2 regions of the Paenibacillus sp. GQ49 genome follow, and region 2 is predicted to be linked to the other one. Evidence: riboswitches for the same ligand, from Rfam matches in the RefSeq annotation. Region 2 holds a riboswitch; the other holds the start of a gene.
The links. A riboswitch is a leader RNA that binds a small molecule or an ion and turns the genes downstream of it on or off. The one in region 2 is predicted to bind glycine.
Positions count from the first base shown of each region.

Region 1: another riboswitch for glycine. It lies ahead of gcvT (glycine cleavage system aminomethyltransferase GcvT); the one in region 2 lies ahead of sdaAB (L-serine ammonia-lyase, iron-sulfur-dependent subunit beta).

Region 1 covers NZ_JCAXEL010000020.1:92,345-98,852, forward strand. The annotation lists gene gcvPB (aminomethyl-transferring glycine dehydrogenase subunit GcvPB) at 1-117, opposite strand, end outside; gene gcvPA (aminomethyl-transferring glycine dehydrogenase subunit GcvPA) at 249-1,604, opposite strand; gene gcvT (glycine cleavage system aminomethyltransferase GcvT) at 1,601-2,737, opposite strand; glycine riboswitch at 2,955-3,055, opposite strand; glycine riboswitch at 3,059-3,181, opposite strand; gene gcvH (glycine cleavage system protein GcvH) at 3,525-3,917, shown strand; gene AC6CIF_RS25915 (PTS mannitol transporter subunit IIBC) at 4,338-5,786, shown strand; gene AC6CIF_RS25920 (BglG family transcription antiterminator) at 5,825-6,508, shown strand, end outside.
Region 2 covers NZ_JCAXEL010000012.1:42,840-49,347, forward strand. The annotation lists gene AC6CIF_RS19945 (response regulator transcription factor) at 1-297, opposite strand, end outside; gene AC6CIF_RS19950 (alpha-glycosidase) at 526-2,286, shown strand; gene sdaAA (L-serine ammonia-lyase, iron-sulfur-dependent, subunit alpha) at 2,465-3,442, opposite strand; gene sdaAB (L-serine ammonia-lyase, iron-sulfur-dependent subunit beta) at 3,432-4,121, opposite strand; glycine riboswitch at 4,257-4,393, opposite strand; glycine riboswitch at 4,398-4,522, opposite strand; gene AC6CIF_RS19965 (LolA family protein) at 4,672-5,763, opposite strand; gene AC6CIF_RS19970 (sensor histidine kinase) at 5,765-6,508, opposite strand, start outside.

The DNA.
Region 1 (6,508 bases), on a different contig from region 2:
TGCTGCTTCCGAACGGAGCATTTCCCGGGGAATCAACGTATCGGCAGCCTGACGAGGAACATCACATTCTGGCAAGGAATAAGCGACACGTCCAGGGCTGCTGAGTTCAAAAATCAATGATTGTTCTGGAGCAGGAGATAAGGTCTGTGCACTAAATGTTGTATCCGTCTCAGGTTGAACCGAAGTGGAGACAGAGGTACCTGTTACCGATTGTCCTTGTACCGATGTTGTCGTTGTCGTTTCCTGAGTCACAGCAATCCCTCCAATGCTCGTGCGAATTCGTCAATCTCTTCCTTAGTGCGCCGTTCGGTAACAGCAATCAGCATATGTCCGGAAAGCTCCGGATAATCACGTCCGAGTTCGTAACCACCAATAAAGCCCGCATCCAGCAGTTTCAACTGAAGACCATCCACATCGGTTCCTTCAGGAAGCTTAATTACAAACTCATTAAATGTTGGTGCATTAAAAGTAAGGCTAACTCCAGGAATCGCAGTTAATGTATTGAGGGTGTAATGACTCTTTTGCAGATTCAGATCCGCGACATCGATCATACCCTGTTTACCCATGATGGACATATACACAGATGCGCTGAGCGCAAGCAAAGCTTGGTTGGAACAGATGTTGGATGTCGCCTTTTCGCGGCGGATATGCTGTTCACGTGCTTGCAGTGTGAGTACAAAACCACGTTTGCCGTTGCGATCGGTTGTTTGGCCTACAATTCGGCCAGGAATTCGGCGCATATGAGGCTGGGATACGGCGAAATATCCGCATGTTGGGCCGCCGAGTGAAGCGGCGATGCCGAGGGGCTGCGCATCACCTACAACGATGTCGGCACCCAGCTTGCCTGGGGCTTCCAGCAGACCCAGCGATAGCGGGTTGGCACTTACAACGAGCAGGCCCTTGTGCGCATGCACGAGGTCGGCAGCCTGCTTCACATTTTCCACGGCACCAAAGAAGTTCGGACTCTGGATCATGACAGCAGCGGTATCGTCTGAGATGGCGGCTTGCAGAGCATCCCAGTCAGTTACTCCATCCTTATAACCAATCTCGACAATCTCCAGACTTAATCCGTGCGCATATGCCTGCAATACCTGACGGGCTTCCGGATGAACGGTACGGGATACGATAAGTTGTTTGCGACGTGTTGCTGCTGCGGCGAGATTACCGGCTTCCGCAAAAGCTGTTGCGCCGTCATACATGCTGGCATTGGCTACAGCCATACCGGTTAATTCACAGATGTAGGACTGAAACTCGAAAATGGCCTGTAGTTCACCTTGGCTGATCTCAGGCTGATAAGGTGTGTAGGCAGTGTAGAACTCGGAACGGGAAATGACATGATTGATGACGGAAGGAACATGATGATCGTATATACCTGCGCCGAGGAAGCTGGCGTGTGTTTCGAAATTGGCGTTGGCGCCGGCTTGTTTGGACATATGACGTGTCAGCGCATATTCATCAAGTTTGGAGGATACGGGCAGCTCGCCCTGATAACGAATCTCCTGCGGAATGTCCTGAAACAGATTCTCCAGCGTATCCACACCGATGGTTGCGAGCATGGCGCTCTGATCTTGCTCAGTCATGGGAATGTAGCGGTGCTTGCTCATGCTTGATCAGCTCCTTGAGTAGGTGTCTTCGACGTACGTGTCCGTTTATGAAAAGGGGTCTTCACGACCTCGGCTTTTAATTTCTTGCCGCGAATCTCAATCTCAAGCGGGGTTCCCAGCGCAGCGTATTTGCTGTCGATGAGGGCAAGCCCCAGATTACGCTTCAATGTAGGTGATTGTGTGCCTGTAGTAACTTCACCAATCTGTACGCCTTCGGCGTAAATCGGATAGTGGGGCCGGGGAATACCACGCTCCAGCACTTCGATGCCGACCAGTTTGCGGGCAGGCCCGTCAGTTTTTTGCTGTAACAAGGCTTCGTATCCGATAAAAGGTCCGGCATTCAGCTTCACAAACATGCCTACGCCAGCTTCGAGCGGAGAGATGGTTGCCGACAATTCCTGTCCATACAGGGGGAGCTTCGCTTCAAATCGTAGTGTATCCCGGGCACCAAGTCCGGTTGGTACGAGTCCGTGACCTTCACCCGCTTGCATTAACCCATTCCAGACCACAGCGGCCTGATCTGCAGGAATATATAGTTCAAAGCCATCTTCACCGGTATAACCGGTACGGGACAACAGTAATTTTACTCCACATACTTCAGCATCCTGCACAAAACGAAACGGTTCAATCGTGGATACATCCGTATCTGTAACTTTTCCGATAATATCTACAGCCAGTGGTCCTTGCAGGGCGAGTAGCGCCGTCTGCTCCGAATCGTTGGTCATGCTTACGCCGGGGATCAAGTGCTCTTGCAGCCACGCCCAATCCTTGTCGATGTTGGAGGCGTTAACCACGAGCATATAATGCTGATCTTCCAGCTTATACACGAGCAGATCATCCACCACACCGCCATCTGGATAACACATCAGGGTGTACTGTGCTTGACCGGGAACCAGCGTGGTCACATCATTGGTCGTCATTTGTTGCAAAAAAACTTCGGCCTGCTCACCCTGTACTGTGAATTCGCCCATATGGGATACATCAAACAGTCCAGCACGCTCGCGTACCGCTTCATGTTCTTTCTGGATTCCGCTAAATTGTACCGGAAGCTCCCAGCCTCCAAAATCAATGCACCGTACGCCTTCATATTGCTGATATAGTGGGAAGAGTGGTGTTCTAAGCAAATCGGACATCAAATCACCTCGTTATTGGCCGTCAGCCAGCCTGATATACAATCGTGGATCAATGAACCAGGGTATTTTTAAATTTTCAGCTAGATAATTTCATCACATAAGTATGGTAAGGCAGCTATGGCAGCGCCATTCTACATCCTGTTTTTCGTTTTTTTGGGAAAAAGGAAAAGGACAGGCCAAAGAATCGGCATGCCAAGTAGCACGCTGTATTCTAAGGCTCTGTCCCTTGTACCTGAGAGTTACCCCGCTGCGTTGTGCAGCAGGTTTCCCCTTGGGTGATCATAACGCCCGCACAGGGCGAATAGATGCTCTCCAGAGTTGCGTCCCGTAAAAGTCCTTTTGCCTGAGAGATTCACCCCCGCTTATCGGTGGTTTACTCCTTCGGCGTTACCTCATGTGCATCCCGAATCGGGTGTCACGGGTAATCTCTCCCTTTACATTCATCCGCGGGTATATCATGGTCCAATAAACACATTTACTCCTCTCATTAAAACGTGAATCCACTACCGATGTCAAGAACGATATCATAGATAATGATTTAAAACCGAATATTTAATCTATTTTAGGTATTATTGTTCGTGTATTTATAAAGAGTGCGCTTACTATTCTAATATTCACCAGTATATGAAGAAAGAGTGTAATCCGGTTACAGGATTTAGAGGTGTTCAGCAAATAAATTGTGAGGTATCTTGACATTTGATTCAAAAATATCATACGCTATGTTCTGGGAAAAAGGTTAAGGTCAAAGAACGCATGTACTCATTAATGAAAAGCGAGGCGGATATCGATGAGCGAATTGAAAAGTGATTTCCTGTACAGTGAAGAGCACGAATGGGTGCAAACCGTAGGGGAGGATACTGTACGTATTGGCATTACCGAGTTCGCGCAGCATCAGCTGGGTGACATTGTGTTTGTGGAATTGCCTGACCTTGAAACCAATGTAAAAGCAGAGGACAGCATTGGAACGATCGAATCGGTCAAAACGGTGTCGGACTTGTTTTCTCCAGTCACTGGTTCAATCATTGCGGTGAATGATTCGTTGCAGGACTCTCCTGAACTTGTGAACAGCTCTCCTTACGAGGAAGGCTGGATGATTGAGATCCGTGTTGAGGGAGATCTGACAGCAGCATTGTCTACATTGATGAATGCAGACGCGTATCGGAAACATACGGAAGAATAGTATCAACGAACTTGTACTTATTAACATATATTTTATAACCAAATGAAATGAGCTTCATATTGTTTCGACCTGTGTGAGCCTGATAGCTTGCACAGGTTTTTTGTGCTTTCCAACAATGGTTTTGAATGTGGATTGAAGCAGATTGTGGATGTAAATCAACTGATTGGACCAAGCTATAGGTTAGAAAATGATTCTGGAAATGATAAAAGTCATAGGCAAAAAAAGCCTTGTGTATCAATGGGTTCAGCCATTATGCATCGATTAAAACGATTACATAACCTAATGTTGTCATCATTGTTCATGACGAAAGTACGCTTTCATTTCATTGAACAGGAGAGCATTCTCGCTTAGGATTACAGCAGGGGAGAAATGATACCCCTTTCATAAATCATAATCACTTGATCCAAGGAGGATAATACAATGAGTAATTTGGACCAAACGTCCAATTCCAAAGGTGGGCTACGGGTAGGTGTGCAACGTTTTGGCCGATTCCTGAGTGGTATGGTCATGCCGAATATGGGAGCGTTCATCGCCTGGGGATTAATTACAGCCATGTTCATTCCAACAGGCTGGTTCCCTAACGAGACGCTTGCACAGCTAGTTGATCCGATGATCAAATATTTGCTGCCACTGTTAATTGGTTACACCGGGGGTACGATGGTGCATGGTCAGCGTGGTGGTGTCGTGGGTGCCATTATGACCATCGGGGTCATCGTGGGTAGTGATATCCCGATGTTCCTCGGTGCCATGATTGCCGGACCACTGGCAGCATGGATCATCAAAAAGTTCGATAAATCGATTGAAGGTAAAATTAGAGCCGGATTTGAAATGCTGGTTAACAACTTCTCAGCCGGTATTATTGGCGGGATCTTGGGGATTTTTGCTCTACTGGGCATCGGGCCTGCTGTAGAAGCGATTAGCAAAGTATTGTCTGCCGGGGTACAAGGCTTAATGAATCTGGGCTTGTTACCGCTGGTCAACCTAATCATTGAACCAGGTAAAGTATTGTTCCTGAACAATGCAATCAACCACGGGATTCTGACACCGATTGCAACAGATCAAGCGAGAGAATTAGGGCAATCCGTATTATACATGCTTGAATCGAACCCGGGTCCGGGACTTGGTATCTTGCTTGCTTACTGTTTCTTCGGACGCGGAATGGCCAAATCTTCTGCACCAGGTGCCGTTATCATTCATTTCTTCGGGGGAATTCATGAGATCTACTTCCCTTACATTTTGATGAGACCGATTCTGATTCTTGCCGCAATTGCGGGTGGCGTCGCAGGTACATTAACATTCATGCTCACCGGAGCAGGACTTGTTTCGGCACCATCACCGGGTAGTATTATCGCGTATTTCCTCTTAACACCAAAAGGTGGATACCTGCCGATGCTCGCAGGGGTGCTTGTAGCAGCAGTCGTATCCTTCCTGGTTGCAGCAGTGTTGCTGAAAACGGGTAAACAAAAAGACGAAGATCTGGAGTCCGCATCCAGTCGGATGAAAGACATGAAGAGTCAAGGAACCGTGCCAAACGCTGGTATTACGGCTAATCAACGTGAAGCAGCCGCAGATATGGCTTCTTCTACAGTGAAAACAGACGTGAAGAAAATTGTCTTCTCCTGTGATGCAGGCATGGGGTCAAGTGCCATGGGTGCTTCCATTCTACGCAAGAAGATGAAGGCAGAGGGGATTGACGTTACGGTGACCAATACGGCTATCAGTGATATCCCGTCGGATGCAGACGTGGTGATCACACAACAAGTATTGACCGATCGTGCCCGCTCCGTTGCACCGAATGCAGAACATATATCCATCGACAACTTCCTAAAAAGCCCGGAATACGATGCGCTCGTTGAACGTCTGAAGTAATTGCACGCATTTGTTTTCCCTGAGCCGGAGGCTGAGATATGAGTATTACCAAAAGACAACGTGAAATCGTGGAGTTCCTGCTAGAGCATCCACATGAAGTTACTGCCGGCGAAATCGCCGTTGAAGTAAAGGTCAGTACCCGAACGGTTCACCGGGAGCTGCAAATGATTGAACAATGGCTTGAACCTTTGGGCATGAGGCTGGAAAAAAAATCAGGAACCGGTATCCGAATCGATGCCGGTTCCGATGATCTGGCTGTATTACGCCAGCAACTAGAGGGTAAAGAATATGTAGAGTTTACGCCAGAAGAGCGTAAGCTCTTCATGCTTTGCATCCTGCTGGATGAACCGGAGCCTGTAAAGTTACTCGCCTTGGCTTCGGATCTGAAAGTGACCGTATCCACCGTAACCACGGATCTGGACGATCTGGAGTCACGGATTCGTCAGGCGGGACTAAAGCTGGTTCGCAGACGTGGATATGGCGTCAAGATTAACGGAAGTGAGACGATTCATCGCACAGCCATAGCTGCACTTGCTCTCGAATTTTTGGATGAGTCCGACCTATTCGGAAGACAGCCAGAACAAGGGGGCTCCGTCGTAAACCAAAAACTGTTGGATATGATTGGACACGGTGATGTGCTTACGGTCGAAAATGCGTTATGGCAACCAGACATCGAATGGCTGGAGAACATCCCGGAACGCCAATACATGAAGTTGCTGATT
Region 2 (6,508 bases):
GGTCACATAGTCATCAGCAAAATCGAGACCATGCAACTTGTCGTCAATGGACGTTCTGGCCGAGAGCATGACAATGGGCACGGCGGGATGTTCTTTTTTCAGTCGCTGGCCCACCGTAAATCCATCCAGCCCGGGCAGCATGACATCCAGAATAATGAGTGAACAACCAACAGCAGCCTCCGCTGCACCTTCACCACTGCCGAGCCATACCACCTCATAACCGCGCTCCTCCAGATCGGCTCTGACCCAAGTCGCAATTTCCGTATCATCTTCAATATATAACAGTTTGGTTTTCATCCGAATATTCGTTTCCTTTCTGCCCCCATTGGGTTAATGATATATCTGAGCATTATCATGATAAAAGCTGTATATAACATATGGATTCATGTCTTGTTGAAACAATGTTGAAGTCCTTTACGTTACCACACATTCTAATTATAGCGTATTCATTAACGAGGGGAATGTCATATTAATCAAGTCTGCCAAGTACATATCACATCTACACATGACGGGAGGAAATTCATTATGCTGCTGGAAGCCATCTATCATCAACCGAAACGAAACTGGGCCTATGCCTATGACCAAGATACAATCCATCTGCGCCTGCGTGCCAAAAAGAATGATCTGACCGAGGTACATGCCCTGACCGGGGATAAATATGCGTGGGATGCAACCAAAGCGCTGGTTCCCTTAACAAAGTTCACCTCTGACTCTATGTTCGATTATTACGAGGGTGAGGTGAAACCTCCCTACCACCGACTGAAATACTCTTTTCTGCTCAAAAACGGAGACGAACAGATCTGGATGACCGAGACGGGCTTCCAGGAAGAAGAACCGGACGATCCGGGTCGTATGTTCCAGTTCCCTTATATTCATGCCGGAGCTGTATTCACACCCCCTGCATGGGTTAAGGATGCGGTGTTCTATCAGATTTTTCCCGAACGATTCGCCAACGGCAACCCGGATATTAGTCCGGAAAAGGTAGAGCCGTGGGGTGGCGAGCCAACACCTTTCAATTTCTTCGGCGGTGACCTTCAGGGCGTGATCGACCATCTGGATTACATCAGCGATCTTGGCATTAATGCGATCTACTTCACACCCATCTTTGAAGCCACCACCAATCACAAATACGATACCGAAGACTACCTGCGGGTAGACCGGCACTTTGGTGACGCAGATACCGTGAAACGACTGGTCGAACTGTGCCATGCACGCGGAATTCGCGTACTTCTGGACGCTGTGTTCAACCATTCCGGGAAGACATTTGCGCCGTTTGTGGATGTACAGAAGAACGGAGAACAATCCAAATACAAGGACTGGTTCCATGTACATGAATACCCGCTGGACGTGAAGGATGGCATTCCAACGTATGAGACCTTCGGATTCGAAGCGCACATGCCAAAGCTGAATACGGAGAATGCCGAAGTTAAGGCCTATCTGCTGGAGGTTGCTGAGTACTGGATCAAGGAAGTGGGCGCGGACGGATGGCGGCTGGATGTGGCAGACGAAGTGGACGATGCATTCTGGCGCGATTTCCGCCGTGTAGTCAAAGCCGCTAACCCGGATGCCTACATTTTGGGCGAAGTATGGAACGAGTCCTCCTCCTGGCTGCAAGGCGACCAGTTCGATGCGTCCATGAACTATCCGTTTACCGATGCCGTGAATGCTTTCTTTGTGAAAAATACAATGCACGCCGAACAGTTCGCGAACTCCATCGGACGACAGTTGTCCCGTTATCCGCTTCAAGCCAGCGAGGTAGCGTTCAACTTGCTGGACAGCCACGATACCCCGCGGCTGCTCACGCTGTGTGAAGGCGACCAGCGCAAGATGAAGCTGGCTGCGTTATTCCAGTTCAGTTATATGGGCGCTCCGTGCATCTATTACGGAGACGAGATTGGCATGGACGGCGAACATGATCCAGGCTGCCGTAAATGCATGGAATGGGATGAAGCGAAGCAGGACCGAGAACTGTTCGACTTTTATCAGAAACTGATCTCCCTGCGTCATGCTCATCCTGCCTTGCGTGCAGAAGGCACCGTTCGTTTCCTGCAGGCTCGTCCCGATGGCAGCCAACTGGTATTGGAGCGACAAAATGAGGAGGAACGCATTCTGGTTCTGTTCAATCGATCAGAAGAGACGGCTATTGTCGAGCTGGAGGCTGGTGACGAGGAGTGGACCGAGTTATTCGGCGGAAACCATCGTACCGCCAAGGAAGATGGCGTACTCGCCATTGAACTGCCCGCGTATGGATATGCCGTACTGAGTACGGCTGTGAGTCAGAACTAGAGTCATAATACACATTCATCTGAAGTCACATCTAAGTAGCTTATCTTCGCTTCATCTGGCAGCATAAAACAAGCGTCCTGCATAACCCGGATTCGGGTTCGCGGACGCTTGTTTTGTAATTTTGTATTCGCCGTTATACACCATAATGTCACTGATTTATATATCGGTGCGGTTCAGCTTAAACCTGAGTATCCTTGTCCACTTGAGCATTGTCCGCCCCACTTGTAGTTGTGTCAGAATCCACTGGCTTCGACTCCTGCTCAGGCTCTGCACGCTTTGCCTTTGGTTTAGCCAGCTTTTGCATCATTTTGCGGCCTGTTGGCGTCTGGGCCAACCCGCCTTGGGCTGTCTCCCGATGGCGGCTCGGCATCGCACTGCCTACCTCCAGCATGACATCGATGACTTCGTCTGACGGAATGGCACTACGCACTCCGGCCAGGGCCATGTCAGCCGCAGCCAGCGCCGTAACTGCACCCAGTCCATTACGGACGATGCACGGGATTTCAACAAGGCCTGCGACCGGATCGCAGATAAGGCCCAGTGTATTTTTTAACGCCAAACCAACGGCATGAACGACCTGTTCCGGTGTACCTCCACGCAGTTCAACCATGGCACCCGCAGCCATGCCGATCGCGGAACCCACTTCCGCCTGGCAGCCACCTTCGGCCCCGGAGATAAATGAATTGTTGGCAATAACATAACCAATCGCTCCCGCACAGAACAACCCGTTCACCAAATGTTCGTCCGTCCAGCCAAATCGCTCCTGTGTGCTAATAAACACACCGGGGATGATGCCGCAGGAACCGGCTGTTGGTGTTGCCACGATCCGACCCATGGAGGCATTCACTTCAGATACACACAGGGCATACGCCATGGCAAGTGCGGAAGCATCTCCTGAACAAGTCTCACCCTTGCGAATGTACTCGGCCATTTTTTTGCCGTCTCCACCTGTTAATCCACTGCGTGATGTCGTATCTTCCGTTAACCCTTTGCGTACCGCTTCCTTCATCACCTGATAATATTCAGACATCTGCTTCACAACATCCGCTTCCGGTGTATTGGTCTCCTGAACCTGCTCCTCGATCATCAGCTGAGCAATGGTTTTGGATTCCGCTGTACAGATCGTATTCAGTTCGTGCAAATGTTTAAACCGCATCCGAATCAACTCCTCTCTTCAAATCGATAACACGAATGTCCAGCACATGGTCCAGCTCCCTTAGACGCTTGAGCATATCAGGATTAGGCACACCATCCATTTCCATTGCGGTAAGTGCTTCGCCATCACGGGCTTTCCGGTCCACCTGCATATACCCGATGTTAACCCCGGATGAACTGATCGTGGACGTTACGGATGCAAGCACCCCTGCTTTGTCCGCATGTCGCAGAACGAGTGTTGGAAACTCACCACTAATCTGAACACGAAAATCATTCATCGAATGCACCGATACGCTTCCACCACCAATGGATGCACCGATTAAGGAGCAGGCACGTTCTCCATGCCATAACTCAATTTTGACTGTATTTGGATGAGGAGCAGGCAAGCCACTTGTATAGAACTCAACCTCCATGCCCGCTTCCTCTGCGTATTGTTCTGCATCCGGGATACGCGGATCGTCTGTGACATAATCCAGCAGACCGCCGATCAGTGCCAGATCTGTTCCGTGCCCCTGATACGTATCAGCGAATGAACCGTATAACGTCAGCCGTGCACGATCTGGCGTACATCCCAGCCACTGACGAGCAATTCTTCCTAACCTTGCTGCACCAGCTGTATGTGAACTTGAAGGCCCCGTCATCGACGGACCAATAATTGAGAAAACATCTTTAAATCGCACTTGTAACCCTCCATTTAATCATGATTCATCTTGGTAAAATGTATTCGTCATTTCGATCCAGGAGTTCCATCCACAATGCCCTTATTTAGGGTATGATGACATCAAAAAAGGACAGAAGAAGGCCTTAGGCCCTCTCTCTGTCCTCGATACCTGAGAGTTTCACGATCAACAGTGTCTCACGACAAGGGTGCACTGCCTGCGATTACAGACAAGTTCACCGGGCTGACTGATCATATACCCCTTGGGTGGCGCAGTTCGCGCACTCTCCAGAGTTGCGTCCAACGATGGTACATTTACCTGAGAGATTAACCACTGCGCCGGGTGCGCAGCGGCTTGCTCCTTCGGTGCCTGAAAACTAGCCATTTTGCTCGGCTAACCCAGGTCTCTCCCGCTCGTTATCATCCGCTTATATTCACTTCCTCGTTCAACTCACATCGAACGTGTGTCTTCTGTTCAATTGGATCATATCTGGTACATATACTTACAGATTAATATGCTACACATTATATGTCAATAAAAGTGACGTATAATTACCATCTTTATCAAATCATTAGGAATGATTAGGCAGCTTCAATTCATTTATCCAAGCTTGAAGCTTCTCTTTCGTCCATCCTTCGTTCTCACCCATGATGGAGTACCGCAAGCCATTCTCACTCCATGATATGTTCCGAATGCTCTTCATATATGAACCCTCGGTGTTACGAACCTTAATCTCGGCTTCATCCGGTATTAGTGTATCGTCCACATTTTCTTCCGGCATCTTGAATACCGTCAGGCTGACTTCTACCTTGTCGTTACTTACATAATACAAGGTTACTTCATCTCTGCTCAGCTCACCGCGCAATGTAGACATTTCGATCCGTGATAGTTCGAATTCTCCACTCATGTCCTGTAGGAACGGCTGTTCCAACGCTTTTTCCGCTTCCTCTAGGGTCACTTCGGAATTCTGCATCATATCGGTCAAGTCCTTCACATCGACCTCCTCAGGGATGTCAATTACGAAAGTATCCTTTGTGAATTCAGGGTCATACTGAATCGGATCATAGACCATTTCTGATTTTCCATCCCCATACGCGCTGTTTACTTTGACAATCATCCACGTTTTGGGATCTACCCAATACTCTGAAGATATGGAGAATGCGCCTTCTTCTTTTGGTGTCAATTCAATATGAATGACGTCCTGTCCATGAAGTTTCTCCTGTCCTATCATATTCACATCATGCGTAGTACGTAACCGCTCTAGTTGATCGAGCAATATTTGCTTCTGGGTTTGATTAGGTTGTTGTGACACGGATGATGCATCCATGGAATATGCTGCCCCTGTTTCTTTTTCATATATGATGATCTTCTTTCCATCATTAACTGCGTAACTGACATTGCCATTCTCTGATGTTTCCGTGCGCTTTCGTCCGGTTTCACCATCTACCCATTCCTTAATTTGCATCGTGTTAGTCAGCTTGTCATCCGCCCATATCTTCATCACACCTTCCGCATAATACGAGGCGGGTTCTGTTTCTGCTGAGACAACCTTCTCAATCATCTCATCTCCTGACATAGCCAGCATATCCTTCTCCGCGCAACCTCCAAGCAAGGCGCCTGCCAACATAGCAGTACCCAGCATCATCCATCCTTTTTTCATCATCTTATCCACCCTCTCTGCGTTTACATTCTCCATGTTCAGGCAATCGGCATGCTGCCAGCGTTCCATATCCTTCGTATGACCACATGCGCATATCCCCTCCGTGCTTTATTGCAACCCGTTTGGCTATACTCAATCCCAATCCCGAACCACCTGCATACGTCTTCTCCTCCTGATTCTGGTGTTGAACATAGGGTTCGAAGATACGAATGAGCTGTTCCTCAGGAATAGCAGGACCTTCATTTTGTACTATAATCAATGTTGCTCCCGCCCTGTAGTTATCCAATTCAGCTCCAAGCGAAGGAATAATCCATTCAGGAAGCTCCCAATCTGAAGCAATAACCCCTAGTCCCATTACACCGTTCGTCCTTGTGTGGCGTAGTGCATTATTTATCAGATTATCTGTCAGGCGCATCAGTTGTTCGGGATGAACTCGGTACAGTTGATCTGTGCGGACATCCATCTTCACGTCAATCTGACCACGCTCTGCAAGTCCCTCATAGCTCCCAAGCAGCATATCAAAAAACTCTTCACCTTCCACCTTAACCATGGCCATCTCCGATTCACTGGAACCCAGCGCCGTATACATCTCAAGTTCACTAATCATCTGTTTCATCCGCTCCACATTTCCGAGCAGCACATCCTGATATTCCTGCCTTTCAAGTCGTTTCAGTTGACGATCACCGTTAAGTACTTCCGTATAGGCACTAATGGACATCAACGGTGTTTTCAGATCATGGGATAACGA